DNA from 3 places in the Methylobacterium litchii genome. Region 2 is predicted to be linked to each of the others. Evidence: riboswitches for the same ligand, from Rfam matches in the RefSeq annotation. Region 2 holds a riboswitch; each other region holds the start of a gene.

Region 1 (11,156 bases), on a different contig from region 2:
GTTGCAGGCGAGCACCGTCGCTGTGACGAAGGTCGCCTCCAGGGGCATGTCCGCCCCGGCGAAGGCGCCCACCGCCGCCGAGCACCAGAGGGTCGCGGCCGTGTTGAGGCCGCGCACGTTCATCCCCTCCTTCATGATCACGCCCGCGCCGAGGAAGCCGATGCCGGAGATCACGTAGGCCACGGTGCGGGTGCCGCCCTCGCCGCCGGTGAGGCGCATCCCGAGATCGACGAAGGCCGAGGCGCCCACCGCCACGAGCACCGCCGTGCGCAGGCCCGCCGTGCGCTGGCGGTACTGTCGCTCGGCACCGATGAAGGTGCCGAGGCAGAAGGCCACGAAGAGGCCGAGGGCGGATTTCACCGGTTCGGGGAGGTCGGCGTAGGCGAAGGCGGCATGCATGGCGGCCCGCTCATCCTCCGCGCCTGTGAAGAAACCGTGACACGATGCCCGCAAACGGCCCGGCCCACGCAGGATTGACGGGCACCCGGCCTGCGGGCACACCCGAGACGGCTTGAGAGAGCCCGTGCGCGACACGGGACCCGGCCGCGAGGAGACGTGCAGGATGCCGGATTGCGCCGACCTGTCGGGACCAATCCACTCATGAGCGGCGCGGCCCTCGCCGACCGCCCCTCGCCGGGAACCGATCCCTCCGGCCTGCACGGGCGGGTGCTCGCCCTGCGCGACGGGCTGGAGACCGGCCTGATCGGCGCCTCCGGCCTCGTGGAGCGGCTGCTGATCGGCCTCCTCACCGGGGGCCACCTGCTGATCGAGGGCGCGCCCGGCCTCGCCAAGACCCGCGCGGTGAAGCGCCTCGCGGAGGGGCTCGACGGCTCCTTCGCCCGCATCCAGTGCACCCCGGACTTGATGCCCGCCGACCTCACCGGCACCACCGTGTGGCGCCAGGACAGCGGCCATTTCGAATTCCTGCCCGGCCCCCTCTTCCACGCCCTGGTGCTGGTGGACGAGGTGAACCGCGCCCCCCCCAAGGTGCAGTCGGCGCTGCTCGAATCCATGGCCGAGGGGCAGGTGACCGTCTCCGGCGAGACCCACCGCCTGCACGACCCGTTCATGGTGGTGGCCACCCAGAACCCGATCGAGCACGCGGGCACCTTCCCCCTGCCCGAGGCGCAGCTCGACCGCTTCCTGCTCCACGTCGTGGTGGACATGCCCGACGCGGCCTCCGAGCGGGCGATCCTCGACCTCGTGGAGGGCGAGATCACCCACCGCATCGCGCCGATGCCGATCCGCCTGTCGATGGAGGACGTGCGCGCGGCCCGCGAGGCGGCGCTGGCCACCTACGTCTCCCCGGCGCTGAAGGACTATCTCGTGCGCCTCGTGGCGGCGACCCGCACCGACGAGGCCGCGCCGGACCTGCGCGGGGCCATCGAGCACCCGGCCTCGCCGCGCGGGACGCTCGCGCTGATGCTGGCCGGCAAGGCGCGGGCGTGGCTGCGCGGGCGCGACCACGTGATCCCCGAGGACATCACCGAGCTGGCGCGGGACGCCCTGTCCCACCGGATCGGCCTGACGTGGCGGGCCTCCGCCGAGGGCAAGACCGCCCGGGGGCTGATCGACGACCTCGTGCGGCGGGTGAAGGCCCTTTGAGCCGAGGGACAGCGGCACCGTCCCGAGATCCGGCCCAGGATCCTGTGATCCACCTCTCGGGCGAGGCGCTGATGGGCTTACGCCACCTCGCCCGGCGGGGCGCGGCGCCCGTGACCCGCACGCTTGCCGGCCTGCCGGGGGGCATCGTCACCAAGCGGCGGGGCCGGGGCTCCGAGCCCGAGGACGTGCGCCTCTGGGCCGAGGGCGACGACCGCCGCCACATCGACCGCAACGCCACCGCGCGCACCGGGCAATTGCACGTGCGCACCCACCACGACGAGCGCGACCGGGCGGTGATCCTGCTCGCGGATTTCCGGCCCTCCATGCTGTTCGGCACGAAGCGGACGCTCCGCTCCGTCGCGGCGGCGGAGGCGCTGGCCCTCCTCGGCTGGCGGATCGTCGCCGATGGCGGACGCGTCGGCCTCGCCGTGGCGACCGCCTCGGGTGAGCCCACCGTCCTGCGCCCGGCGGGGGGCGAGCGCGCCATGGCTTCCGTGACCGGCGCCCTCGCGGTGGCCCATGCCCAGGCCCTCGACGCGGCACGGGCGGAAGACCCGCCCCTCGAACCCCTGCTCGGCATCGCCACGAGCCTCCTGCCGTCGGGCGGGCATCTCGTCATCGCCAGCGCCCTCGATGCCCCCGGCCCCAATTTCGAGCGCCTGCTCGGCCTCGTCGCCGAGCGCGTCTCGGTGCGCCTTCTCCTGGTGAGCGACGCCTTCGAGCGCGCCCGGCGGCCGGGTTTCTTCCCCTTCGCCCTCTCGGACGGGCGGCGCGGTTCGCTCCGGGCCGACGGCACGGGGGAGCAGATGCTCGACGCCCGCCTCGGGGATTACGCCGCGCGCGGCATCGCCGGCCTGCGCCTCGACGTGGAGGCGGGGCCGGAGGCCTACGCGCCGCTGATGGAGCGGCTCGATGCCGTGCTCTGAGACCGCGCGGGGCCGCCCGTGACCCCCGCCGACGCCCCCGCGACCCTCGACCAGTTGCGCGGCCTGCACCTGCCGGGCGGCGCGAGCGGCCCCGTGCCCGGCGAGATCCTGCTGGCGCTGGTCCTCGGCTTCGGCGCCGCGCTCCTCGTCGGACTGCTGCGCGTCGTGGTGAGCCGGGTCCGGGCCAGCGTCCGCCGGGCGGCGCTGGCCGACCTCGCCGGAAGCCGCACCCTCGCCCCGCCGGACAGGATCCTCGCCCAGGCGCGGTTGCTGCGCCGCCTCGTGCGCACCCTCGACGGCGACGAGGCCGCCTCCGCCCACGGCGCGCCTTGGGCCGCGCGCCTCGATGCGCGTCTGCGCACCGACTTCTTCACCGCCGGCGCCGGGCGCGTGCTGGTGGAGGGGCTCTACCGGCGCGAAGTACCCGACCCCGCGCTCCTCGACGCGGAGCTGACCCGGCTGATCGGGAGGCTCAAGGCATGATGCCCGGCTGGCTCGCCGCCTTCGTCTCCGGCTTCGACCTCGCGGCCCCCTGGCTGCTCCTCGCCCTGCCGCTGCCGCTCCTCGCCGCGCGGCTCCTGCCCCGCGAGCGGGTGGAGGGCGGCGCCTTGCGCGTCCCCGGCACCCTGGCCGCGAGCACGGGCACCGGCCACGAGGGCGCAGGGCGCGGCCGCCGCCGGGCCGCCCTGGTCTGGGGCCTGTGGATCTGCCTGATCGCCGCGCTCTCCGGGCCGCGCGTGGTGATGCCCTCGGCCGCGCTCCCGGCTTCGGGGCGCGAGATCATGATCGCCATGGATCTCTCCGGCTCCATGGAGCGGCGCGACTTCTCCCTCGACGGCGAGACCGTGAGCCGGCTGGCGGCGGTGAAGCGCGTCGGGGCCGACTTCATCCGCCGCCGGGCGGGGGACCGGATCGGCCTCGTCCTGTTCGCGGATCAGGCCTACGTCGCCGCCGGGCTGACCTTCGACACCGCCTCCGTCGCCCGCGCCCTGGAGGAGGCGACGATCGGCATTTCCGGCCGCTCCACCGGCATCGGCGACGGGCTCGGCCTCGCCCTGCGCCGCCTCGACCCGCGCGACGCGAACATTCCCGAGGGGCGCCCCGCCGCGACGAAGGCGGTGGTGCTGCTCTCGGACGGCGCCAACAATGCCGGCCAGACCGCGCCGAAGGACGTGGCCGACCTCGCCAAGGAGATCGGCGTGCGCGTCTACACCATCGCGCTCGGCCCCCGCGACCTCGCCGACGCCAACGGCGAGCAGGACGTGGTCGACAGCGAGACCCTGAAGACCATGGCCGAGACGAGCGGCGGGCGCTTCTTCCGGGTGAAGACCACGGACGACCTCGTCACCGTGGCGCAGGCCATCGACACCCTGGAGGGCGGGCGCACCCCGCCCCCGCCGCTGCCCCTGCGCAAGGATCTGTGGGTCTGGCCGGGCGCCCTGGCACTGGCCTTCGCCGTGGGGCTGCTCGCCGTGCGGAGGAGCGCATGACGCTCGCCGGACTCACCCTCCTGCGGCCCTGGTGGCTCGCGGCGCTCCCCATCGTCGTCGCCCTGGCGCTCTATGCCGTGCGCCGGGCGGCGCCGCTCGGCGATTGGGGCCGGGAGGTCGATCCCGCCCTGATGGCCTACCTCTCGCGCACCGGATCGGTGCTCGGCGGCAAGCGTGGCGCCAACCTCGCGGCGGGGCTCTGCGCGGCGGGTCTCGTCCTCGGCCTCGCCGGGCCGGCGGTGGAGCGCCGGGACACCGGCACGTTCCGCAACCTCGACGAGACGATCCTCGTCGTCGACCTCTCCCGCTCGGTCGCCGAGGGCGGCAACCTGCAGGGCGTGCGCGAGGCCGCCGCCTCCGTCGCGCAGGCCGCCGGCACCCGCCCCGTCGCCTTGGTGATCTATGCCGGCGACGCCTACCTCGCCGCCTCCCCCACCACCGACCGGGACAGCCTCGGCACCACGCTCTTCTCCCTCGACGCCGACACGGTGCCCGACCGGGGCAGCCACCCGGAGCGCGGCCTCGCGCTGGCCAGCCGGACCCTCGCCGAGGCCAACGTGATCGCCGCCAACGTAGTGCTGATCAGCGACGGCGACGGCATCGGCGAGGCCGCCCTGCGCGAGGCCGGGGCGATCCGCGCCCGGGGCTGGCGCCTCGACACCCTGTTCGTCCCCGCCACGAAGGCCCTGCCGCCGGGCGTGCCGAAGCCGGATCCGGGGCCCCTCCAGCGCCTCGCGGCGGCGGGTGGCGGCACCAGCGCCGAGATCCGTGCCGCGACCCCCGTGCTCGACGCGGTGGCTGCGCCCACCGCCCAGCACCTCGCGGCCGGCGGCTACGGCGTCGTCGCCTTCGCCGATCTCGGGCGTTGGCTGCTCGCCCTGGCGGCCCTACCCGCCCTCCTGCTGTTCCGACGGAGCGCCTGATGCCGGCCGCCCTCGCGTCACCCCGGACCCTCGGCCTGCCGCCGGCGTGGCGGCGGAGTGCGCGGATCGGCGGGCTCGTCCTCGTCGGCCTGGGGATCGTGACCCTCGTCGCCCTGTCGCAGCCGCGCACCGGTGTCGGGCGCCTGCTGATGAGCGTCCACCTGCCCGGCCTCGCCGCGCGGGTATTCGAGGACCCCGCTTGGCGGGCCGCCGCCGTCTACGAGGCGGGGCGGCTGGACGAGGCCATCACCCTGTTCCGCAACGGCGGGCGCCGGGCGAGCTACAACCTCGGCAACGCGCTCGCCCGCTCCGGCGACCTGCAGGGCGCCATCGCCGCCTACGACGAGGCCCTGCGCTTCAACCCCCGCGACGCGGACGCCCAGGCCAACCGCTCGCTGATCGCCCGGATGCTGGAAGAGGCGATCGACCGCGGCCCCGGCGGCGGCATCGCCAACGGCACGGCGCAGTACGGCGCCCGCTACAACAAATCCGCCCACCAGGACCCGAACGACGACGTCAACGCCTCGTCCAGCGGCGAGGGCCTTGCCGGCAACCGCGAAGCGAGCAGCAGCGCCTCGCTGCCCGGCAATAGCGCCGTCGCCCGGCGGGGCCGCTCCGAACAGGCTGCCATCGACTCGGCCGGCGGCAAGGCACGCGGCTCGGTGGGCGACGCCGCCGGGCGCGGCCGCTCCGGCACCGGCCCCGCCATGGTCGCCGAGGCCCCCGAGCGCGAGGCCCGCCGGGTGACGAAGAGCTTCGAGGCGCACGAAATCCGCCCCGACCGCCTGTGGCTCCAGACTCTGCCCGACGATCCCGGCCGCTACCTCAAGCTCCGCCTCAAGGCCGAGCAGGCCCGCCGCGTCGAGGCCGGCACCGCCATGCCCGCCGGGAGCAACCCATGGTGATTTTTTGGGACTGGGGTCGCGGGGTGCGGCGAGGGCGGACTGGGCTTCTCGCCGGGTTGCTGCTGGCCGGGATGTCGCTGCCTGCCCTCGCCGAGGTGGAACCCGGTGACCTCACCCTCACCGTCACCCCCGAACTGAACGGCGGGGCGACGCCCTACACCCGCGAGATGGTGCTCCTGAAGATCCACGGGGTCTACCGCCAGCCGATCCTGCTGGAGGAGGTGATCCAGCCGCCGCTCGCCAACTTCACCTGGACGCAGCTCGGCCGCGACCATTGGAGCAAGACCCGCCTCCCCGACGGCCAGACCGCCATCGCCTTCGACCGGACGGTGGCGATCTTCCCGCACCATGCGGGCGCGTTCACCATCGAGCCCTTCGTCCACCGGCTGACCGTCAACGACGTCGGCGAGCGCAAGGTGGTGGACGTGCGCTCGCAGCCGATCCCCTTCACCGTCGCCCCCTGGACCGCCCCGACCGGCGGCCCCGACGCGAAGGAGCCCTGGTGGCTCCCCGCCCGCGACGTGAGCATCACCGATTCGTGGAGCCGCGACCCGGAGACGGTGAAGATCTACGAGACCGTCCGGCGGACGGTGGTGCTGGAGGCGCAGGGGATGCTCGCCGAGGGCCTGCCGCCCCGGCCGGTCCTGCGCACGCGCGGCATCATCACCTTCGCCGGGCCGGTCGTCCGCGAGACCATCATCACCCCCGCCGGCCCCGTCGCCCGCGCCACCTATGTCTGGGACGTGAAGCCCGGCGTGCCGGAGGTGATCCCCCTCGACGCCATCGCCATCCCGTGGTTCGACACGGTCTCGCGCACCATGCGCGAGGCCGAGATCCCCGCTCGCCAGATCGGCGGCGGCCTGCCCGACCGGGAGACCGACGGGGCCAAGGGCGCCGCCGCCTCCGCGCTGATCGCCGTGGCGGCGGGCGTGCTGGCCTTCGGGCTCGGCCTCGCCCTCCTCGGCTTCCGCCGGGAACGGGGGACGCTCCGCCTGCCTGCCGTCATCGCCCGCGACCTGCGCCGGGCCGCCCGGACCGGCGACGCCAACGCCGTCCGCGCCGCCGTGGCGGCGGGCGAGGCCGCGATGCCCGCCCTCGCCCGCCGCTGGCGGGAGCGGCCCGAGACCCGCGAGGCGCTCGCCGCCCTCGACCGCGCCGTCTACGGCCCGACCGGAGGCGCGACGCCGGATCTCGTTGCCCTGGCCCGCGCCCTGACGAAGAGCGAGCCCGGCCGGGCATTCGGCCCCGCCCCCGTGCTGAAGCCCCTCGACGGACCTGCATGATGTTGCCTGTTTTTCAGGCAGGCTGAGGTTTTAAGCAAACGCTCAAGTCCTGAGCAAGCATCAATGTTTTGCACTATCTTGCGTCAACTGCATTCGCTCCGTAGACCGAACACCAACGGACGAAGAGTCCGCGTTTTCGCTGTCGCCCGGAGGACTAAACCGATGCCGCATACCACCGAAGTCAAGGACCGTTTCCGCACCCGTCTTGCCGCCGCCGATGCCCGCAGCAACGGCTTCCGGCAGAAGCTGCTGGACGACGGCACCCGCGCCCTCCAGCCGGTGATCGAGGTGCTGAACCTGATGGCGGAGGTGCTGAACGAAGAGCACAACGCCCATGGCTGCATCACCGGGACGGAGTTGCTGATCGACACCGACAACTTCGTCACGCTCTGTGCCAAGCTGCGCGGGGTCGACAGCGAGCAGAAGATCAAGATCAAGTACGGCCCCGAGCTCGGCGGCAAGAACTATATTTCGATTTCCGGCCTGCATCAGCGCTACAACGAGCGTCTCGTGCCGGGTTCGAGCGCCAGCGCGCATATCGGCCGGGTGATCGGCAGCGACATCCATCTCGACGAGCATCGCGGCGCCGACCTCGCGGAGGTGGTTCGCGACGTGATCGAGGATTTCTACGTCGCGCAGATCGAGCAGCGCAGCCACTTCGCCGTCGCGGCGTAGGGTTCAGGCCCTTTCCCTCGTCCCGCCCGTGCGTTAACGCTCGGCGGGATGGGGATGGAGCTCCCCGACAACCGCCTTGCCGGATGACCGGCCAGGGCTGATGGCTCCTACCGCAAGGGCGGCTTTCGCCTGCGGTGGGGGCGTGCCCGCATCGCGGCCGGGCCGCTCGTCCAACCGGGACGGGACAGGCATGATCAACACCCTCATCGTTTTCCTCGGCGCCGGGATCGGCGGCGGGTTTCGCCACGGATTCAACGTGGCGGTGTCGCGGACGCTGCCGGGCCTGGGCTTTCCCCTGGCGACGCTCCTCATCAACGTGCTGGGCTCGTTCCTGATGGGCGTGCTGGCCGAAGGCTTCGCCCTGCGCGGCGCAGCGGGCCACCCCGCCCGTCTGCTCCTGACGACGGGCGTGCTCGGCGGCTTCACCACCTTCTCGACCTTCTCCCTCGATGCCATCGCCCTGTACGAGCGGGGCGAGACGGCCCTGTCGGCCGCTTACGTCCTGGCCTCGGTCGCGGGCGGCCTCCTCGGCCTGATCGCCGGCATGGCCCTGGTGCGCGGCATCCTGAGCGCATCCTGACGGGGATCCCAAAGGGCAAGCCCTTTGGTGGGGTCCAGGGGCAAGGCCCCTGGATTATTCCGCGATGAACTTCATCCGGTGGTCGCGGTGCAGGTCGAGGATGGCGGCGGCCGTCTCCTCGATCGACCGGCGCGTCACGTCGATGGTCGGCCAGCGGTTCTTGATGAACAGCCGCCGGGAGGCGGTGATCTCGTCGGCCACCGCCTCGCGGTCGACATACATCGAACTCTCGTCGGCGTTCAGGCTCGACAGCCGGTTCTGGCGGATCTGGATGATCCGCTCCGGCGAGGCGAACAGCCCGACTATCAGGGGCTTGCGCGCCGCCTCGATGGCCGGCGGCATCGGCATGCCCGGTACGAGGGGCAGATTCGTGGTCTTCAGGCCCCGGTTGGCGAGGTAGATCGAGGTCGGCGTCTTCGAGGTGCGGCTGACGCCGAGCAGGATGACGTCCGCCTCCTCCAGATCCTCCGGCAGGTTGCCGTCGTCATGGGCGAGGGTGAAGTTCATCGCGTCGATGCGCTTGAAGTACTCGGCGTTCAGCATGTGCTGGGCGCCGGGACGTGCCGCCTTCTGCGTGCCGAGGTAGGATTGCAGCAGGTCGTGGACCGGCTGCAGCACCGACAGGCAGGGCGAGCCGGATTCCCGCGCCGCCATCTCCAGCCGCTGGCCGAGGTCGCCCCCCACCAGGGTGTAGAGCACGAGGCCCGGCGCGGCGCGGATCTCCGAGATCACCCGCTCCAGCTGCGAGGCGGAGCGCACGAGGGGGTAGACGTGCTCGATGGCCGAGACGCCCTCGTACTGCGCCGCCGCCGCGCGCCCGACATTGATGAGCGTCTCGCCGGTGGAATCCGACACGAGATGTAGGTGGAAGTAGCTGCGGCCCATACGCGGCGTCTCCGGCCGGTTCGGTTATCCAACGGCGACCGCCGGGGAGTCGATAAGTGTGGATAGGCAGGCCCGGTCGGCCGGTCCAGAGCAGAACCCCGTCCGGCTATCGACTCCTGCATACACAGGCCGTCAAATCGGGGCGGATTCCGCACCCGGTTCGGGAAAAGCCGGACACGCGGGGTCCGGACCGGCTCACCACCCGGCGCAAGGCCTTGAGCAGGAACCCTCTTCCATCATCTTCGCGCAAATCCTTTAAAGCTCCGTTAACGGCGCCGAACCGGGGATCGGGTGTGGATACGGTTGCGCTCCCGCTCATCAGCCTCCAAGAGAAAAAACAGAGTCTAAGATTCTCTCTCTCTCTTTATGAGAGGTCCCCTGGGGATCGTCGCGACCGGGCCGGTTGGCGAAGAAACGGGTACGGGAGCGCATGACGGTTCAACCGGACAGGACGATGCTGAAGGTGCTCTCGGGCGAGGCGGTCTGGCCGCCTCCGGCCTGGATGATGCGCCAAGCGGGACGCTATCTGCCGGAGTATCGGGCCACCCGGGCGACGGCGGGCTCCTTCCTCGACCTGTGCTACACGCCCGACTTCGCCGTGGAGGTGACGCTCCAGCCGATCCGCCGCTTCGGCTTCGACGCGGCCATCCTGTTCTCGGACATCCTCGTCGTGCCCCACGCCCTCGGGCAGGACGTGCGCTTCGTGGAGGGCGAGGGCCCGCGCCTCGATCCCCTGAGCGACCGCGCCGCCTTCGAGCGTTTGCGCGAGGCGGGCGACGGGGCGGTGATGACCCACCTCGCCCCCGTCTTCGAGACGGTGACGCGGCTGCGGGCCGAACTGCCGGCGGAGACGACGCTGCTCGGCTTCTGCGGCGCGCCGTGGACCGTGGCGAGCTACATGATCGGCGGCCGGGGCACCCCCGACCTCGCCCCCGCCCGGGCGCTCGCCGAGGGCGACACGGCGCTGGTGGACGAACTGATCGACCGCCTCGTCACGGTGCAGACCGACTACCTCGTGCGCCAGCTCGAGGCCGGCGCCGACGCCGTGCAGATCTTCGAATCCCATGCCGGCACCCTGCCCAAGGCGGTCCCCGCCTCCGCCGACGTGGTCGAGCCGGTGGGCGACGTCACCGAGAGCGCCCTGCCGGGCGGGGCGGTACCGGACGCCCTCACCCGCTGGTCGCTCCGACCCATCGCCCGGATGATCGCGGGGGTCCGCGCCCGGGTGCCGGGCGCCAAGATCATCGTCTTCGCCCGGGGCTCCGGCCTCGACGGCCATGCCCGCGTGGTGCCCGAGACCGGCGCCGACGCGGTGGGTGTCGATTGGGGCGTGGATCTGAAGGCCCTGCGAGGCCGCGTACCGGCCTCGACGGTCACGCAGGGGAACCTGCACCCCGAAACGCTGATCGCGGGTGGCGCGGCCCTGGACGCGGCCGTGGACGGCATCCGCGAGGCCGTGCAGGGATCGCCCCACGTGTTCAACCTCGGCCATGGGATCACGCCGCAGACGCCGGTGGCCCATGTCGAGCGGATGCTCGCCCGGCTCAGGGGCTAGGGGCGTGCTCTACGACTGGATCAAGGCCGGACACATCGTGAGCCTCATCGCCTGGATGGCGGCGATGCTCTACCTGCCCCGGCTGTTCGTCTACCACGCGAGCCTGCCGCCGGGCTCCGAGGTGCAATCGGCGACCTTCAAGATCATGGAGCGGCGCCTGCTCAAGGCGATCATGACGCCCGCCATGATCGCGACCTGGGTGTTCGGGCTGACGCTGGCCTGGATGAGCGGCTACTACGCCGCCCCCTGGCTGCAGGCGAAGTTCGCCCTGGTGGTGGCGATGTCGGGCATCCACGGCTGGCTCGCCCGGATGGTCAAGGACTTCGCCG
Region 2 (6,874 bases):
GACCTATTAGGGAAGGATACGTCGATGCACTGGACCGCCGTTTTCCTGGCAGGCTACGCCACCTGCTTCGTGGAAATCTGGCGGCTTTGCGATCAAGCCCCTGTTGCTCCTGAGGATTATTCCGGCGACCTTTAGAGATCTCTTGTACGTCGTCCCAGTTCGGCGCCTGCCTTGTTGAAGCAAGGGCCTTTCCCTGGTTCTTTTCCGTAGCGCACGTGATGACGATGCGGTGCATCTCCTTCGCTCAGCTTGCTCCAATCAGCGGTTGGCCCATGGATCGTTCGGGCCATCTCACACGCTGTATGGGCGGACCAAACCACGATGGAGGCGCCTACCTGCTCGTGCTCGCTACGGCTGGCGTTGCCGCTCAGCCGTACGACGATAGGCGACCGCCACCGCCCGACGAGGATTACGACCGACCGCCCCCGCCACCTCATCGTTTCCAGCCCCCGCCGCCGGACCTCGATGACGATAGGCCCCCGCCCCATCATCACCGGAGGCCCCCGCCGCCGGATGACGATGACGATGATGGACCGCCCCCGCCACCGCCGGGGCGGCTCTAAGGCCAAACGGAGGCACAGGCTGTTCGCTTTTTGTGCCGCTGTGGTCGCTGGGTGGCAGCTGCAGCCCAGCGGCTGGGGTATGGTCAGGCGTCCTCAAGGCGCCTCCCATGCCGATCCCCCTCCCCACGCCTCACCGGCTCGCCCTTCTCGGGCTTCTCCTCGCTAGCCTTGTGCTGCTGGCGGATGGCGCAGCTCGGGTCGAACTCGCCCGTGCGGTGAATGCCTCGCTGGGCGATGGCGCCCGCGTAATTGCTCACATCGCCGTAGCAGACGACTGAGCGGCATCCGTGCGCGCTCTCGCAATCATCGTTAGCCTTGCAGCCGTTGAGCCACTTGCGGCTCTCGCGGCTGCACCGGGTGATCTACAGGCGCTTGAGCAGGCGTGGCATAGCTGCATCCGTGATGCTTCCACTCACCAGCCGGCGGGGCAGAGCCGCGCCGGAAACGAGCGCAACGCCTTGGATGAGTGCAGGGAACGTGAGGATGCCTACGTGGCGGCCTCTATGGCAGCTCGCTCGGCTGATGCCGTGCCACAAAACAGTCGGTCACGGACATGGGTGTCCTACGTAGGCTTCGTGCTCGATCCAGTCAAAGCCTGGATCGAAGCGCTGCGGCGCTGACCTGCACAGTAGGAACGGGCGCGTTCGGCCATGTGTTGGCTCCTGCACAGATAGGAGACACGCCATGCCCCGGATTGTGATTGCAGCCTCAGCCCTGGCTCTCAGCGCTCTGGTCGGGACTGCTCCTGCACAGGCTAAGGGCTGCCTGAAGGGTGCAGTCGTTGGCGGCGTTGCCGGTCATATGGCCGGGCACGGCAAAGCCGGGGCTGCGGCCGGATGCGCCGTGGGACATCACAAGGCCAACAAGGCAAGCAAGAGCGGTGGGCAAGGGCAGCAGTAAAGAACTGCGGGGGCCTTCGCCTACGACACGGCCGACAACACCGGCGCCAACCTCACGGCCTTCTGCCAGCGGTACCACATGAACCATGACCGGCCGGAGCATATGCGGCGGCGGCGGTGGACCTTATGCCGGCGGAAAGCATCGGGGGATCTGTATGCGGACCACCACTTGATCGGCCCTCCGGCATCACCATCTACCAAAGTGATGGGGATGGAGCTCCCCGACAACCGCCCGTGAGGGCTGATGGCTCCTGTCACGGAGGGTGCGTCGGCGCCCGCGCGTGGCGGGGGCTTGGAGCACCACCGGCCGCGTAGCGGACTCTTCGTCACCCTCGCGAGTGCGAGTGGGGCGATACTGTGAACTTCCTAATTGTATTCCTCGTTGTGGGCGCTGGCGGCCTCACTGGGCTCGTGGCGGGACTGGCGCTTGCACGCGCCGCCTTGGCCGGGGACCTGTTGTGAATGTCGCCCGCACCCTCTTGCTCGTCCGGCACGGAGAGAGCGAGGCCAACGCAGCCGGCGAGTTCACCGGCACCCGCGACGTACCGCTGACAGCGCGCGGGCGCGAGCAGGCGCGGGCCGCGGGGCGGCGCCTGCTAGAACATGGCCTCTACCCCGACGCCGCGTTCTGCTCGACCCGCTCGCGCACCGCTGAGACCGCGGGGCTGATCCTCGACGCGCTCGGTCGCCCTGGCCTCGCGGTCGAGTGCGCTGCCGCGCTGGATGAGCGCGACTATGGCGCGCTCACCGGCCTCACCCATGTCGAGGCGGAGGTGCGCTGGGGCGCGGATCAGGTCAGGGTGTGGCGCCGCTCCTATGCGACCGCTCCCCCGGGAGGCGAGAGCATTCGGGACACCTTGGCGCGCGTGGCGCCTTACCACCTCACCCGCGTTCTGCCGGCGGCGATGCGCGGGACCGCCCTCGTCGTCGCCCACGGTAATTCGCTGCGCGCCCTCGTGGCCGGCATCGAGGCTCTGCACGCCGACGCCATCGCGCGTCTGGAGCTGCCGACTGGCTCGGTGCGCGTCTACCGCTTCGCCCCGGACGCCTCGGTCGAGGCGCGCGAGGTCGTGACCTGAACCGCTACCCACGGAGTCCCCACCATGAGCTCGATATCGCAGCCTCCGCAGCACGACCCCGACCCGGAACTGGAAGACATCCGCGGACTCGGAGTCGTCGAAGGCCAGCACCACAGGGCGGCGGGCCCATTCGGTGGGTCGGGAAGATCGATAGGTCTCGTCTGGCTGATCCCGGCCGCGATCCTCGTCGTCGCCTTGGTCGCGCTGTTCCTCGTGATGCGCTGAGACCCTCGATCCAATGCGGAGCACGCCATGAGCACGGGCACAACCATCCACAGCCTCGACGCCCTTGAGATCCTCGACTCACGCGGCCACCCGACGCTTCAGGTGCGCGTCACTCTCGACGGAGGCGTCACTGCAACGGCCAGCGTGCCAGCTGGGCGAGACCACCGACGCGTTCATTGCCGATTTCGCAGTGGCGATGGGTTGCGGCCAGATGAAGTCCGACGCGCCCTGCCGGGGCGAGCGGCTGGCAAAGTACAACCGCCTCCTTGATATCGAGGCCGAACTTGGCCCCCGCGCCCGGTTCGAGAACCCTTTCGGACGCCACGGCCGACATCAGTCGGCGAACAGGAGTGAGCCATGAGCAAGAGCACCCGCGAGACCCTCTATCCCGGGACGCGTCTCAGCGCGAAGGTCACCCCACGCGACAACTGTCCGGACAGCTCGGAACCCGAGCAGCCGAACTATCCCCTAATCGAGGCGCTGCGTGCAGCTCGCGAACAGGGCTACGACGCGATCACCGCCGTCGAGCGTTACAATCCAGACTTCTCTATCGACCTTTCCCGCTGCCATATCGAGGCGGAGGCGGAGGCGCTGCTGGAGCGCTGGTACGCGCGGCGTGTCGCGGTTCTCGACGACACGCGTGAGACGCTCAGGCGCCTTTGGCGGGAGCATCAGGAGGTGGCATCCGCCCCATGAGCGACCGGCCCAATCATTGAGCATGGGCGTGTCTCCGGACCGCATGAGCGGCGTCGCCGTGAGGTCGTACCCGGAACGTTACGAGGCCGGACGCGGATTGATACGTTGAATCCCTGGATGCTGAGAGAGGAGAACCCCATGACGAGCTTGGCCGAGCGCAAGACGCGCCTGATCGTTCACGGGGAGACGCCCTACAACGCCGAGCCGCCGCTGGACCGCCTGCGTGCCGCCTACCGGACCGCAGCCGACGACTTCTACGTGCGCTCGCACGGCGATCTGCCGGAGATCGAAGCGGACGGCTACCGCTTCACCGTCGACGGGGCGGGTTCGACCGCGTTGAAGCTGTCGCTACACGACCTGCAATCGCGCTTCCCGCAGGTCACCGTCACCGCCACGATGCAGTGTGCCGGCAACCGCCGCGCGGACATGCGGGCGGTTGCCCCGGTCTCCGGCGACCCGTGGGACGGCGGCGCGATCGGCACCGCCGACTGGACTGGGGTCCGGTTGGGTGATGTGCTGCGCGAGGCCGGGATCGACGCCGGTGCAGACCTGCACGTCGCCTTCGAGAGCCACGATACGGTCGAGGGGCATCCCTACGGGGCCTCGATCCCACTCGCCAAGGCGCTCGCACCAGAGACCCTGCTCGCCTACGCGATGAACGGCGCGCCTCTCCTGCCCGAGCACGGCTTCCCGCTGCGCGCCGTCGTGCCGGGATTTGCCGGGGTGCGCAGCCCGAAATGGCTGAAGCGCATCACTGTGCAGGACCATCCGTCGGACAACCCGATCCAGGCCGGCGACTACAAGCTGTTCCCATCCGACGTGACCGCGGAGACGGCAGACCCGGCTGAGGGGCACACGATTAACACGATGCCTCTCAACGCGGTGATCTGCGAGCCGTCGCGGGGTACGAGCCTGAAAGCCGGGTCAAACAGCATCAAGGGCTACGCCATCTGCGGAGATCGCGCCGTGGTCCGGGTCGACGTCTCGGGGGACGGCGGCCGGACATGGGCGCGGGCCGCGTTGGAACACGATACACGGGCGCCGTTCGCCTGGACGTTCTGGACGATCGACCTGGACTTGCCCGCGGGCGAGCATGAGCTGGCGGTGCGCGCCTGGGACGAGGCCGGACAAACCCAGCCCGCGGCTCCCGACGACACCTGGAACTACAAGGGCTATCTCAGCGCCGCGTGGCACCGCACGCGGGTAAGCGTGGTCTGAACTTTCAGACCTGCCATAGCGTGACCGCCGCCAGCCCTGCGACCGCGGCGAGGAGCAGGGCGATGCCGAGTGTCAGCACACGAGGCATCAGCCGGGCCTCGGCGGTTGCCACGATTACGGTAGGTCACGACAAGGACGGTAGTTGACGGCAAGAGTACGGTAGCAACGAGGGTATCACACCACACGCACTGAGCCATTCAGCTAGTAGAATTGATAGACGCGACCCGAAAGCAATAATGGGCTGCCAATGCGTCATGTGCAGCCATGACTATTGAAAAAACTTGCATAACCAGAATATATACTGATTGTATAATTTTTATTTTGAAATTAAGGGATCAACCACTTGAGATAAAGTTTCTATCGGCATGTCTCCCTTCAGGCGACGGCCATTTACAAAGAATGTCGGAGTGGAGTCAATCTGTAGAACTTCCGCACCTTTATTTTTGACTACATTGATTGCATCGTAGATTTCTTGGTTTCTCAAGCAATTATCGAACTGCTGCTGCTCGATCCCGGCTTGCTGCATCAGCATCCGCAGCTTATCGACGGGATGTTCGGTGAATGCCCAGTCAGCTTGGCGCTCAAACAGCAAGTCAGTGATCGGGTAGTAGCGCGTTTTCCCCGCGCATCGGGCCTGCATGAAGGCAGCCGTTGCCAGCGGGCCGATTGGAAACTCGCGCAGGGTGAAACGAACCTTGCCGGTATCGACATAGCGCTCTTTGAGAGCGGGCCATGTCTTTGTGTGAAATGTGGCGCAGTGTGAGCAGGGCATCGAGGCATACTCGATGATCGTCACTGGCGCATCCTTATCTCCAAGCCATACGTCACCAAGCGGACCCGCTTCAGCGAGTACGTCGGGAGAGATATTCTGCGCCAAGGCTTGCTTTACAAAATTAGCACGAGCGACAGCGGCCCCCACAGCCACATACAGAACTCGGCGGCGTGTGATCATTAGAGGATCAGCAGTCCTGAGATAAAGCGCGGCTGGTACAAGCTAAAGAGCTGAGCGACAAGGGCTCGTGTGATCCGATGCATTATCTCGGCAGCATTCTACCTCCCGAAGCGTGGCCCCGGCGCGTCGCCCAGCGACTACGGGCGACCCCTCATCCGTTGCCAGAGATTGAGCCCCATGCGAGAGGCGATCTAGTCGCCACGCTTCAGTCCCGCCATGCCGATCCGGCGCGAGCACCGCTTCTTCTACCCCATCGACTGGCCGCAGCTGTCGGCGGTGATCCGCTTTCGACGCGCCAAGGGCCGCTGTGAGGGCTGCGGGCGACCGCATGGGGAAACCGTCTGGCACCTTGGCGATGGCCGCTGGTGGGACGCGCAGGTCGGTTCCTGGCGCGACGGGAAGGGGCAGGCCGTCTGCCTTGCGGTTGGAGAGGACGACGTTCTCAGATCCGTACGGACGACGCGGGTGGTCCTGGCGACCGGCCACCGCAACCACGACACCGCCGACAACCGGGACGTGAACCTCATAGCGGTCTGCCAGCGGTGCCACATGAACCACGACCGGCCGGAGCATCCGCGGCGGCGGTGAAGCGTACCGCCAGTTCACGCGGGCTGAGTTCAGGCTGCTCCAAGGCCAGGGCCACGATCTGCTCGCGGATCTCCGCAGGGAGACGGTTCCAGACCCGGCTCGGCCGCGAGGGATGGTCGCTCAACGCCTCGGGGCCGCCGCGCTGGTAAGCGTCGTACCACCGGTAGAACGTCGAGCGGGTGATGCCGAGCTTGCCCAGGGTGGCGCGCACCGGCAGATGGGATTGCTCAACGAGCCGGATGATCTCCAGCTTCTCGGGGGCCGGGTACCTCATGCCTCGTCGCCCCCAGCCCCGCTCATGCTTTTTTTGAGCAGACGGTTCTCCAGGACGAGATCAGCCACGACCTCCTTCAGCGCCCCCGCTTCGCGACGAAGATCCCGCACCTCATCCGTGGTGGCAGCACGAGCCGTGTCGCCGGACAGGCGCTTCTTGCCAGCCTCCAGGAAATCCTTGGACTAGCCGTAGTACATCGAGGTGGCGATCCCCTCACGTCGGCACAACTCGGCGATGCTGTCCTCGCCACGCAAGCCTTCCAGCACCACGCGGATCTTCTCCTCGGACGAGAACTGCCGACGTGTGGCCCGACGGATGTCCTTGATCACCGCTTCTGCCGGCTTCTTGGCCAGTCCAGATGTCTGCTTCATCTTCGCTCC
Region 3 (11,156 bases), on a different contig from region 2:
TGGTGGGAACGTAGAACAGGTTGGTCTTCGGCGAGAAGGCGGCGGGCTGCTCATCCTTGGAGCCGAGGGCCGCCGGGCAGATGCCCTTCGAGTTCACGTCCTCACCGTTCTGCTCGGTCGAGTATTTCGCCTGGACCAGCGGGCGGCCGTAGGTCTTGGACGACTTGTCCATGTCGACCTTGGACGCCCAGTTGACGGCCGGGTCGAACTTCTCGGCCACGAGCAACTCGCCGGTGTCGCGGTTCAGCGTGTAGCCGAAGCCGTTACGGTCGAAGTGGGTGAGCAGCGGGGTTTCCTTGCCGTCCACCTTCTGATCCGTGAGGATCATCTCGTTGATGCCGTCGTAGTCCCACTCGTCGTGCGGGGTCATCTGGTAGACCCACTTGGCCATGCCGGTGTCCGGGTTACGCGCCCAGATGGTCATCGACCACTTGTTGTCGCCCGGACGCTGCTTGGGGTTCCAGGTCGAGGGGTTGCCCGAGCCGTAGTACACGAGGTTCAGCTTGGGGTCGTAGGAGTACCAGCCCCAGGTGCAGCCGCCGCCGGTCTTCCACTGGTCGCCTTCCCAGGTCTTCAGCGAGGAGTCCTTGCCGATGGGCTTGCCGAGCGAGGTGGTCTTCTCGGGATCGACGAGGAGCTGGTCGTCCGGGCCTTCCGAGTAGCCGCGCCACACGCGCTTGCCGGTCTTCAGGTCGTAGGCGGTGATCGAGCACTGCACGCCAAACTCGCCGCCGGAGATGCCGACCAGCACCTTGTCCTTCACGGGGAGGACGGTGGCGGTGTTGGTCGCGCCCTTGCCCGGGTCGCCGTTCTTGACCGACCAGTTGACCTTGCCGGACTTCGCGTCGAGCGAGACGACGGTGGTGTCGGCCTGATGCAGGATGATCGCGCCGTCGGCATAGGCCAGGCCACGGTTGACCGTGTCACAGCACATGACCGGGATCACGGACGGATCCTGCTTCGGCTCGTACTTCCAGAGGATCTTCTGCTCGTGGTCGAGATCGAGGGCGTACACGATGTTCGGGAACGGCGTGTGCACGTACATGACGTTGCCGATCACGAGCGGCGCGCCCTCGTGGCCGCGCAGGACGCCGGTCGAGAACGTCCAGGCGACCTGAAGGTCCTTCACGTTCTTGGTGTTGATCTGGTCGAGCTTCGAGAAGCGGGTGTTCGAATAGTTCAGCCCGGGGAACGCCCAGTCGTTGGGGTTCTCCATCATCTTCATCAGGTCGTCGTTGGCCGAGGCCGGCAGCACGGTGGCGGCATAGGCAACTGACGCCGCGAGGGCGATCTTTTTCATGCGCGTTCCTCCGTTCAGACGCCGCGGCCAGAATTCGGCGTGGCCACGCGTCATGTCACGCGTTATCGCCGCTTTTCTATCCCCGAAGTTCCTCCGTTCAGGTCGAAAGCGAGCGATGCAGGTCTATCAAGGCCATTTGAGATTACAATAAGATTCTTCTAAGTGCGACAGTTTTTCTTGTGCCGTCAGCATATTTACTTATTGAGGCATGGATAATCTACCCGGCAAGCGATGCGCTTCCCAGGACCAAGTAAAACTGGCTTTTTAAAAAGATCTAAGATGCCAATTTTCTTCGATTATCGGTTTATTGCCGTTGACTCGAAGCTTGTTTTAGCTATCCTGACCTCTCCGACAAGTAAGACTGAGATCTAGCGAACGACTTAAGTTACCGCTCGGGAAGTTCGCTGGGTGCGGCGGGGTCTTCGGACCTCGCCGTTTTTTTCGTTCGAGCACGACGAAACGCGCGCGAAATCGCGCGCGTGGGGCAGGCTCAGAGCGGCGGTTGGTGGGATCGCATCGGCACACGGCTCACGCAGGATCCCGGCGACGGGATCGGGTTACGGGAGGTGCGCGGCCGGATGTGGGGACAGGCGCAGCCCTACCCGCGCCCGGAAGCGCACGGTAGGAGCTATCGTCCGGGCGTCGGGCCCGGCAGTTGTCGGGGAGCTCCATCCCCATCCCACGTCGGGCAAGGTGGCTTAATCCACCATCGCCGTCAATTACCTCGCGAGGCACGGCGGAAGGCGCGGCTCCGGAACTCCGGAGGGGTCTCGCCTCGGCCGCAACCAAGGGATTTGGCGATGAGAAACCTGGTGTTCGCCTGGCAGTTCTGGGCGCTGCTCTCGGCCGCCTTCGCGGCGCTGACGGCGATCTTCGCCAAGGTCGGTATCGAGAACGTGAACTCCGATTTTGCGACCTTCATCCGCACCGTGGTGATCTTGTCCGTGCTCGGCGCGATCCTCGTGGGCACGGGCGAGTGGCAGCCGCTCGCAACCGTCTCGCGACGCACCTACCTGTTCCTGGTGCTTTCCGGGCTCGCCACGGGCGGCTCCTGGCTTTGCTACTTCCGCGCCCTGAAGCTCGGCGATGCCGCGCGCGTGGCGCCCATCGACAAGCTCAGCGTGGTGTTGGTCGCGGTGTTCGGCGCAGCGTTCCTGGGCGAGCGGCTGGCGACCGTGAACTGGATCGGCGTCGGCCTCATCGCGGCCGGCGCCGTCCTGGTCGCCTTAAGGGTTTGAGGCGGGCTCAGGCCCCGCCGGCTGCGAAGGCCTCGTACAGGAAGTACAGGCCGTAGGCGGTCACCGCGACGGCGGCGACCCCGTCCAGGACGTAGGGCGGGATACGCCGGAACACGCCGATGCCGCGCAGGACGATGCCGAGCATGGCGATCACGACGAGCCCAAGGCCGACGCCGAGGGTCGCGGTCGCCGGCCCGTCACGTAGCGAGACCCCCAGCCAGACCACGAGGATCTCCAGCCCTTCCGCCGCCAGCGCCCAGGCGGCGACGCCGATCCCGCCGGCGTTGAGCGGCAGCGCCCAGCCGGTGCCGACGGGGGCGATGTCGTTCGTCTCCCGGAAGCCCGAGATGAATTCGTAGACGAGATAAGCCCCGAACCCGAGCAGCAGCAGGGCGGAAATCCAATCCAGCCAGTGCAGGGCGATGCCGTACGCCGCCACCTGCAACACCGCCGCCAGGATCGCCACCCCGGTCGCCCCGAGCGCGGACCCGAGCGCCACGCTGCGCCACCCGAACTTGTAGGCGGCCGCCGCGACCACGGTGGCGGCAATGAACAACTCCGTAAAGGTCACCTGGAAGGTGATGAGGGTTCCCACCCACGACGGGCTCACGCCGCCCCTCCGCCGACCGCGGCGCGCACCACCATCAGGGCCAGGAACAGCGCGCCCAGGGCCAGGACCACCGAGCCGGTCACGTAGGCGAACGCGGCCCCGGCCTGGCCCTTCTCGAAGAGGAGTGCGGCGTCCAGGGAGAATGCCGAGAATGTCGTGAAGCCACCGAGGATGCCGGTGGTCAGGAACAGCCGAAGTTGCATGGGCAGGCCGGACCTGAGGGCGAAATACTCGGCGATCAGGCCCATCAGGAACGAGCCGAGCACGTTGATGCCCAAGGTCCCGTAGGGAAAGGCCCCTGCGCCCAGCAGGCGCAGCGCGAGGATGTTTACCCGTGGCGAAGGGCGCCGCCAAATCCCGCCCCCAGAAACACGATCACGAAGCCCATTGCCTGCCCTCTCACCCTTTCGATCCGGGGCAGCAAGAAACCCGCCGCGCGGCGGAGCGGCGTCAGGCACGCTCCCGCCACGGACGGGCCACCTCGTGCCCGCGCAGCAGGAGCCATCAGCCCTTACGGGCGGTTGTCGGGAAGCTCCATTCCCATCACGCGCGCGGTCTTTAGCGCCCCAAGCCGCGACGCGTCAAAGGCGTCTGACGGTGGACGGCGCCTTGCTTGGACCGTCCCGGCCGGCAGGAGGTCGCCGGCGGCCCGCCTCGTCGAAATCCATACCGCTGCTCGGGGCACCCGCGGTCAGGCGTGCCGCCAGACCTTGAAGGGGGAGATCACCAGGATGCCCGCCAGCAGCGGCAGCAAGACGGCTGAGAGTGCCAGCCCGAGCAGTTGGCCGCATCGTGCCCATCGACCTTCCGTGCGACCTTGGAAAGCCGGCGTCGCCGATTCGTCACGTCACGGCTCGCCCTTCGGCGGCTGCTCATGCCCTGGCGGTTCTCAGGCGCGCTGAGCCGAGGTTCCGGGTCACCGTGAGGAGCGGCACCTAAGCCCGAAAGGCTGCGCCCGCAGCCGGCGCGGCCCTGGCGGTGCTCGGGTATGCGCGTCGTACGGAAGCCTGACGGCAATTGGCACCTGACGGGAGGTGGGATGGACGAAGCCCGCATCAGCCTACGTATCGAGTTGCGGGCCGACACCTTGCTCGGGCCGGGTAAGGTCGCACTTCTGGAAGGCATCCGCGAGACCGGGTCCATCTCGGCCGCAAGCCGCCGCATGGGCATGAGCTACAAGCGCGCCTGGTACCTGATCGAAACCCTCAATGCCGCTTTCCGCGAGCCCCTGGTCGAGAAGAGCAAGGGCGGCAAGGCGGGGGGTGGGGCGCGCCTGACCGCGACCGGCGATGCCGTGCTCGACGGCTACCGGCGCACGGAAGCCTCCGCCGCGAAGGCCGCGGCCAGCGAGGTCGAGCGGCTCTCCACGCTGCTCAAGCCAAGAGAAGATTGATCCGGGGAAGCGAGTTCTGCCCCTTGCGATATAGCCGATCAGCTATATCGTCCAGCGCATGCTTCGCATTCCTGCCCTCCTCATCGCCGCCGCCCTCACGCTCGCCCCCGTGGCAGGGGCCAGGGCGGATGCGCCCGTGCAAGTGGCGGCCGCCGCCGACCTGAAGTTCGCGCTCGACTCGGTCGCGACGCGGTTCAAGGCCGACACCGGCCAGGAACTCGCAATCACGTACGGGTCCTCCGGCAACTTCGCCCGGCAACTGGCGCAGGACGCGCCGTTCCAGGTCTTCCTGTCGGCCGACGAGGGCTTCGTGTTCCGGCTCGCCGATGCAGGTAAGACGGTCGATCGCGGCGCCCTCTACGCGGAGGGGCGCATCGTGCTGTTCGCTCCCCATGGCTCGCCAATGAAGCCCGACGCCGGGATGACCGACCTCAAGGCCGCCCTGGGGGACGGGCGGGTGCGCAAGTTCGCCATCGCCAACCCGGAGCATGCCCCGTACGGACGGGCGGCGGAGGAGGCGCTGGCCTCGCAGGGCCTGTGGGACGAGGCGAAGCCCCTTCTGGTCCTGGGCGAGAACGTGTCCCAGGCCGCACAGTTCGCGGCGTCCGGCTCGACCCAGGGCGGGATCTTCGCCTATTCCCTGGTTCTATCGCCGGAGGTGTCGAAGCTCGGCTCTTACGCGCTGATCCCGGCCGCCTGGCACAAGCCACTGCGCCAGAGGATGGTCCTGATGCGCCACGCCGGCGAGACCGCGAAGGCGTTCCAGGCCTACATGCAATCCCCGCCGGCCCGCGAGATCCTGCGCAGGTACGGTTTCGTGCTTCCGGGCGAGGCGCCGTGAGCGGATGGACTGGCAGGCCCTCTCGTTGTCCCTGCGCCTCGGGGCGCTGACCGTCCTGTTGCTTCTGCCGGTCGGGGTGGTCCTTGGCCGGTGGCTCGCCTTCCGGCGCTTTCGGGGGCGCTCGCTGGCGGAGGCGCTGCTGGCGCTACCGCTGGTGCTGCCGCCGACCGTGCTCGGGTACTACCTCCTGTCCGCGTTCGGCGGGGCATCTCCCCTGGGACAGGCTTGGCAGGCCGCTTTCGGGCATCCGCTCGCCTTCAGCTTCCCGGGCCTGCTCCTTGCCTCCGTGATCGCCAACCTGCCGTTCGCCGTGCAGCCCATGCAACGGGGCTTCGAGGCCATCCCGACCGACGTGCGCGAGGCCGCGGCGGTGTCGGGCCTGACGCCGTGGCGCATACTTTGGGCCATCGACCTGCCGCTGGCCTGGCCGGGCATCGTCACCGGGCTGGTGCTCGCCTTCGCGCACACCCTCGGGGAGTTCGGGGTGGTGCTGATGGTCGGGGGTTCGATCCCGGGTGAGACCCGCACGGTCGCGGTCGCCATCTACGACCGGGTGCAGGCGTTCGACATGGATGCCGCCGGGTCCATGGCGGCCCTGCTGCTGCTCCTGTCCCTGGCGGCCCTCACCCTGACCTACACCCTTTCGAGCCGGGTCGGACGTCGTGCATGACCGCTCGGGCCTCCACGTCCGCCTGCGACAGGACGGGCCGATCCCGCTGGCGGTGGACCTCGCATGCGGGCCGAGCGAGCTCCTGGCGCTCGTAGGGCCGTCCGGCGGCGGGAAGACGACCGTCCTCAGGACCATCGCCGGTCTGTATCGGCCGGGGGAGGGACAGGTGACCTGCGGCGGCACGGCGTGGCTCGACACGGGGTCTGGGATCGACCTCGCGCCGCATCGGCGACGGGTCGGAATGGTGTTCCAGTCCTACGCCCTGTTCCCGCATATGACGGCCCTCGGGAACGTCGTGGCGGCAATGGGTCACCTGCCCGAAGCCAGACGCGCGGAACGGGCCCGTGCGCTTCTCCGGCTGGTCCATCTGGACGGGCTGGGGGAACGTCGGCCGTCCGCGTTGTCCGGCGGGCAGCAGCAGCGGGTCGCGGTCGCCCGTGCCCTGGCACGGGACCCGGATGTACTGCTCCTCGACGAGCCGTTCGCCGCCGTGGATCGGCGCACGCGCCGAAGGTTGCAGGAGGAGCTCGGCGAGCTTCGTGCCACCCTGCGCATTCCCATCGTCCTCGTGACCCACGACCTCGACGAGGCGGTGAGGCTCGCCGACCGCCTGTGCGTCCTCGACCGCGGCACGACCCTTCAGTCGGGTCGACCCGGGGAGGTCCTCGGCTCGCCGGCCGGGAGCCGCGTGCGGGAGGCATTGGACCTGGACGGGGTGATGCAGGATGCAGGGTGAGATGCGATCAGCACCGAGGAGGGGTCCAGTCCCGGCGTTCCTCGGCGGCGGCCTGATTGGAATGCTCGGGGGGCTCGTCGGCCTCGGGGGCGCCGAGTTCCGGCTGCCGCTCCTGATCGGCACCTTCGGCTTCCCGGCCCTGGAGGCCGTCATCGTCAACAAGGCGACCAGCCTAGTGGTGGTGGCGAGCGCCCTGCCGTTCCGGGCGGGTTCGATACCGCTCGCCGAGGTCGCCGCCCACTGGCCCGTCATCGTGAACCTGCTGGCCGGCAGCCTGGCCGGGGCCTGGCTCGGGGCGGGCTGGGCCACGCGCCTTCGCTCGGCGACCCTGCACCGGGTCATCGCGGTCCTGCTAGTCGCAATCGCGGGCCTGCTTCTGGCCGGCCATGCACAAGGCTCAGGGGCGCCCGCGCTCGCCGGAGCGGCACTTGTCGCGGCCGGCGTCGCCGCAGGGCTCGTGATCGGCGTTGTGGCCGCCCTGCTCGGGGTCGCGGGCGGCGAGCTCCTGATCCCCACGCTGGTGATGCTGTTCGGCGTCGACGTCAAGCTCGCCGGCAGCTTGTCGTTGGCGGTGAGCCTGCCGACCATGGTCGCGGCGTTCGCACGCTACAGCCGCGACGGCAGCTTCGACGTGCTGGCCCGCGAACGGCCCTTCGTCCTGGTCATGGCGGTCGGGTCGGTGGCCGGAGCCTTCGTGGGAGGCCTGCTGCTCGGCCTGGTTCCGGGCCCCGTGCTGTTGCCGGCCCTGGCCGCGATCCTGCTCCTCTCCGCCACGAAGGTCTGGCGGCACGCCTGATCCGCCGTCGCCGAGCCACGGCGCCTACTGCTTTGCGAAACCGATGTCGGCGACCACCGCCTTCAATCGCTACGGCTCGCGCTCCTGCCGCTCGGAGTAGCGGTCGGCCAGGTCATCGGCCGACCCGCGCGTCAGCAGCGTGAACTTCATCAGTTTCTCGCAGACGTCCACGACACGGTCGTAGAGCGGCCCGGGCTTCATGCGGCCGGCATCGTCGAACTCCTTATAGGCCATCGGCACCGACGACTGGTTCGGGACGGTGATCATCCGCATCCAGCGCCCGAGCACCCGCAAGGAGTTCACGGCGTTGAAACTCTGCGAGCTGCCCGAAACCTGCATCACGACGAGCGTGCGCCCCGGGGTCGGGCGAACGCTGCCTTCGGACAGGGGCAGCCAGTCGATCTGGCTGTAAATCCGGCGTGGGTCGATAGAGGTCCGTCCGCTTTTGCGGACGCCATATCCCGGAGGGCCACTTTGAGGACACGACTTCGCGGCGAGTGGGGTCCGCATTTGCGGACGATCCCTTGGGCGAGGGCCAATGCCTGTTGTGGCCTGGTCCAAGGCGTTCTCAAATCTGCGTTCGACGGCGGTCGTCCGCTTTTGCGGACTATGGCTTTCGCCTACCCCCAACCACGGGTAGGCCGCGGCATTTGACCCAGGCGGACCGGGCGTCCCGGTGGTACCTGGTGAGCGCCGCCAGCCGGGTGATGACACGACCTAGCCGCGCGGACCGTCCGCATTTGCGGACAATGTCTCGGGCGCTGTGGGCAATGTTGGGTCCGGGCTGTTTCACGGGGTCCTCGTATTAGCATTCCGCGGGGGGCGTCCGCTTTCGCGGACAATGGCTCGGCCCGTTTCCAACTGCGGAATGCCGGACCCATTTGGGAAATCTTTGAGTTAGTAAGCGTTGACGGGCGAGTGCCGCCCCGCACGCTCTGGGGGGCCTCTGAGGTCCCCATCGACCCTGCCCCCCGGCCGGGGTGCTCGACGCCCGCCCCCCGGGGGTCCGGGATGGGCTGTGGCGCCCCCGACGGCCGCTCGATCCTTGCGTGCGCACCGCGCCTCCCTCTACATGCCCCGCTCCTGCGCCCTGGCCTGGCCCTGTGGCCCTAGGCAGCACCGTCCCTGGGGGTGGTGGGGCAGCCTGCCGCGTGCTCTGCCAGGGGAGGCCGGGGGGCGTGGCCCACGCAAGGGCGCGCCTCTCCCCCGTGGGGTGGGGGGCATCTGGCATACCCGAACGTTTATTCATATTCGTGGGCGCACAGGGGACGCACGTCGGGCCGACGCCCTCATCGGCGTGGCAAGCCGATGGCCTCAGCGCAAGCGGGAGAGGATGCCCCGGGCCTCGGCCATGAGGGCGCCGGCCCTGTCGTTCTGGCCCGCGTTGATGGTTTGGTCGGCGTCGCGCATCAGGACGCCGATCCTCGCCCGGTTGGCCTTCTACCCGTTGTGGACGATGTGGGAGGCGAGCTCGGCCGCCATCAAATTGCCGACGTTCCGCCGGGCGCTGGCGATGGCCGCCACCCACGGATCATGCATGACGGGCCTGTACTCGGCCTGCTTGGCCTCGATGAGGGGGATGCGCGGCCGCCCCAAGTTCACGACCCTGTAGGGGTCCTTGAGCTTACCCCGGCGGTTGATGAAGTGGGTCCGGTCCTAGCCGGCGTCTGAGACCGGTTTCCTGACCATGGGCGGGCGCGCGATGTAGCCCATCAGCCGGCTGCCCCCGACCCTGATCTCGCCCCTGAAGACCCCCCAGCGGCCGGGCACGGACCTCTCGGCGTACTGGCCCGAGGCGTTGCGCAGGATCCGTGCCATGGTCGACCCGGGCAGGTCGTGGGACGCGTTGGGGCGTATGCCCTGGGTGAGGAGGAGGTTGCGCCAGTGGGGCAGGAGGATCCGGTCCTGGGCGAGGCCGACGTCGCCGGGCAGGCGCACGTTGCGCTGGTCCCCCATGGCGTACTTGAGGACCGTTGACTGGTCGTCCCTGACGTACGCCTCGGCCTCGACGATGCCGGCGGCGCGGCCCTTGGCGAGGCTGCGCCGGTACTGCCAGCCGTCGACCATCCACGGGGTCGGGTCACGGAACTGCGTGTTGGTCGCGCCCCGCATGTCCATGGTGACGGCCTTGACCGACTGGTCGACGACCCATGCCGAAGCCCGGCGGTATTGGGCATAGCTGGCTTCGGAGACGTACTGCTCCTCCCACGCCGCGATGGCGGCGGACAGGTCGGTGACGAATGATCCGAAGGAAGGGCGCCGGGGTGCCATGGCCGGAGGATGGCGGATCCCGCGTGGCCCGTGCGAGGGCACGTAGGAAGCCCCTGGGCGGTCGCCACGCCCCCTCCGGGTGACAGGCGGTCATCCTGTGCCGAAGGACCGCGGGGACGGGCCCTGGCGAGGTCGCGGGAACCTGAAATGCAGAACCCCGCCGCACCGGCCGGGCCGGGGGCGGGGTTCCGGGAGTGTGGTGCACGCCCGTCCCATGCGAGGACGAAGCGAAGGTAGCGGCGCCCCCTGCCTCCCACAAGGGGAAAGGGTCGCCAGGAGCCTACGGCCTTGCCCTAGAACAGGGTCGCCTGGGGCTTCGCCTGGACAGGTGTGGGGGTCGCCTCGGGCTTCGCCCAACGGGCCGACTGAGGGCGCCGCCGGGCCGCCAGCCACGCCGGCATGGGCCGGGGGGCGTTGCGCTTGTCGCGCCTGGCCCGGGCCTCGTCGGAGAGCCTGTCGGGGACCTTCAGGGCGATCCTCGTGCCCTGCGTCCACTCCTCCTGCGCAAGGGCGCGGGCGGCGGCCTTGGCACCGGCGAACTCCTTCTGGCGCTCCCCGTACGTCAGCTTCCCATAGTACGGCTCCCGCTTGCGCATGCGGGCCCGTGCCGCGAGGACGAAATGCTCGACCATCGCCTCGGTGCGGTCTGCGAGGTCCCAGTCGGGCGCAGGAGCCTCTCCGTCAACCTGAGGCACTAGACGAGCGGCGGGTTCGGAGACGGTCTGTACGGGGCGGAAATCGGCCTTGGCGGAGCGCTTCTTGGGGGAGGCGACGGACCGCTTCGGCTTCGCCTCGCGCGAGGAGGAGGGCCGGGAGGCGGCGGCGCGCGGCGCGAAAGGCACTTGTAGAATGGATTTGACCGAAGTGCTTGACGTCCCTGGCGAAATCTCGACGCGGACCGCGTGCAGCGCCTCGTCCATGATCGCCTTAACATCACCCTCCTTCGCGGACGGCACGATGAAGCTGTCGTGCACCGGCAGGGCCGCGATCCCGGCCTCGCGGCACCCCTTGAGGACGCTCAGGCACATGCGGCTGTCGAACCCCATGAGGCGGACGCCGGCATCGGACCCAAGGAGGTGGGAGATGGGCTTGTTGAGCTTCGCGACCTCGTCATAGGCCCGCCTGGCGTCCGCGTGCGTCAGCTTCCACTCCTTCCGCCACTTCGGATGGTCGGCGATGGCCTGGATGGCGCCGCCGCGGCCGCCCTTGGCGTTGATGGCGATGTTCAGGGCCAGCTTCGCATGATCGCGCTCGATGACCCCTGTGAGGTACGGATCCCATGTCAGCGGGACGCCGGCGAT

What was found. Region 2 has a riboswitch for fluoride ahead of AAHF99_RS24070 (2,3-bisphosphoglycerate-dependent phosphoglycerate mutase). Riboswitches for the same ligand answer to the same signal wherever they lie in the genome.
Region 1: linked by a shared signal. The riboswitch ahead of crcB (fluoride efflux transporter CrcB) and the one ahead of AAHF99_RS24070 (2,3-bisphosphoglycerate-dependent phosphoglycerate mutase) in region 2 are both predicted to bind fluoride.
Region 3: linked by a shared signal. The riboswitch ahead of AAHF99_RS06030 (CrcB family protein) and the one ahead of AAHF99_RS24070 (2,3-bisphosphoglycerate-dependent phosphoglycerate mutase) in region 2 are both predicted to bind fluoride.

Annotation. Positions count from the first base shown of each region.
Region 1 covers NZ_JBBXMY010000001.1:127,765-138,920, forward strand. The annotation lists gene AAHF99_RS00635 (MgtC/SapB family protein) at 1-399, opposite strand, end outside; gene AAHF99_RS00640 (AAA family ATPase) at 601-1,605, shown strand; gene AAHF99_RS00645 (DUF58 domain-containing protein) at 1,677-2,531, shown strand; gene AAHF99_RS00650 (DUF4381 family protein) at 2,550-3,014, shown strand; gene AAHF99_RS00655 (VWA domain-containing protein) at 3,014-4,021, shown strand; gene AAHF99_RS00660 (vWA domain-containing protein) at 4,018-4,944, shown strand; gene AAHF99_RS00665 (tetratricopeptide repeat protein) at 4,944-5,849, shown strand; gene AAHF99_RS00670 (hypothetical protein) at 5,843-7,132, shown strand; gene AAHF99_RS00675 (hypothetical protein) at 7,295-7,807, shown strand; fluoride riboswitch at 7,849-7,924, shown strand; gene crcB (fluoride efflux transporter CrcB) at 7,998-8,387, shown strand; gene AAHF99_RS00685 (pyruvate, water dikinase regulatory protein) at 8,442-9,272, opposite strand; gene AAHF99_RS00690 (uroporphyrinogen decarboxylase) at 9,703-10,827, shown strand; gene hemJ (protoporphyrinogen oxidase HemJ) at 10,832-11,156, shown strand, end outside.
Region 2 covers NZ_JBBXMY010000021.1:38,713-45,586, forward strand. The annotation lists gene AAHF99_RS24060 (hypothetical protein) at 671-841, shown strand; gene AAHF99_RS24065 (hypothetical protein) at 1,248-1,463, shown strand; fluoride riboswitch at 1,661-1,723, shown strand; gene AAHF99_RS24070 (2,3-bisphosphoglycerate-dependent phosphoglycerate mutase) at 1,921-2,541, shown strand; gene AAHF99_RS24075 (hypothetical protein) at 2,566-2,766, shown strand; gene AAHF99_RS27220 (hypothetical protein) at 2,794-3,036, shown strand; gene AAHF99_RS24080 (hypothetical protein) at 2,978-3,127, shown strand; gene AAHF99_RS24085 (hypothetical protein) at 3,124-3,462, shown strand; gene AAHF99_RS24090 (molybdopterin-dependent oxidoreductase) at 3,601-4,680, shown strand; gene AAHF99_RS24095 (DsbA family protein) at 4,997-5,632, opposite strand; gene AAHF99_RS24100 (hypothetical protein) at 5,849-6,220, shown strand; partial or broken gene AAHF99_RS24105 (helix-turn-helix domain-containing protein) at 6,216-6,865, opposite strand.
Region 3 covers NZ_JBBXMY010000002.1:178,804-189,959, reverse strand. The annotation lists gene xoxF5 (lanthanide-dependent methanol dehydrogenase XoxF5) at 1-1,300, opposite strand, end outside; fluoride riboswitch at 1,916-1,985, opposite strand; gene AAHF99_RS06040 (EamA family transporter) at 2,101-2,538, shown strand; gene AAHF99_RS06035 (hypothetical protein) at 2,546-3,148, opposite strand; gene AAHF99_RS06030 (CrcB family protein) at 3,145-3,414, opposite strand; fluoride riboswitch at 3,637-3,699, opposite strand; gene AAHF99_RS06025 (winged helix-turn-helix domain-containing protein) at 4,188-4,541, shown strand; gene modA (molybdate ABC transporter substrate-binding protein) at 4,600-5,382, shown strand; gene modB (molybdate ABC transporter permease subunit) at 5,387-6,052, shown strand; gene AAHF99_RS06010 (ABC transporter ATP-binding protein) at 6,045-6,788, shown strand; gene AAHF99_RS06005 (sulfite exporter TauE/SafE family protein) at 6,790-7,584, shown strand; partial or broken gene AAHF99_RS06000 (NAD(P)H-dependent oxidoreductase) at 7,654-7,992, opposite strand; gene AAHF99_RS05995 (hypothetical protein) at 9,025-9,186, opposite strand; gene AAHF99_RS05990 (hypothetical protein) at 9,241-9,855, opposite strand; gene AAHF99_RS05985 (hypothetical protein) at 10,149-11,156, opposite strand, start outside.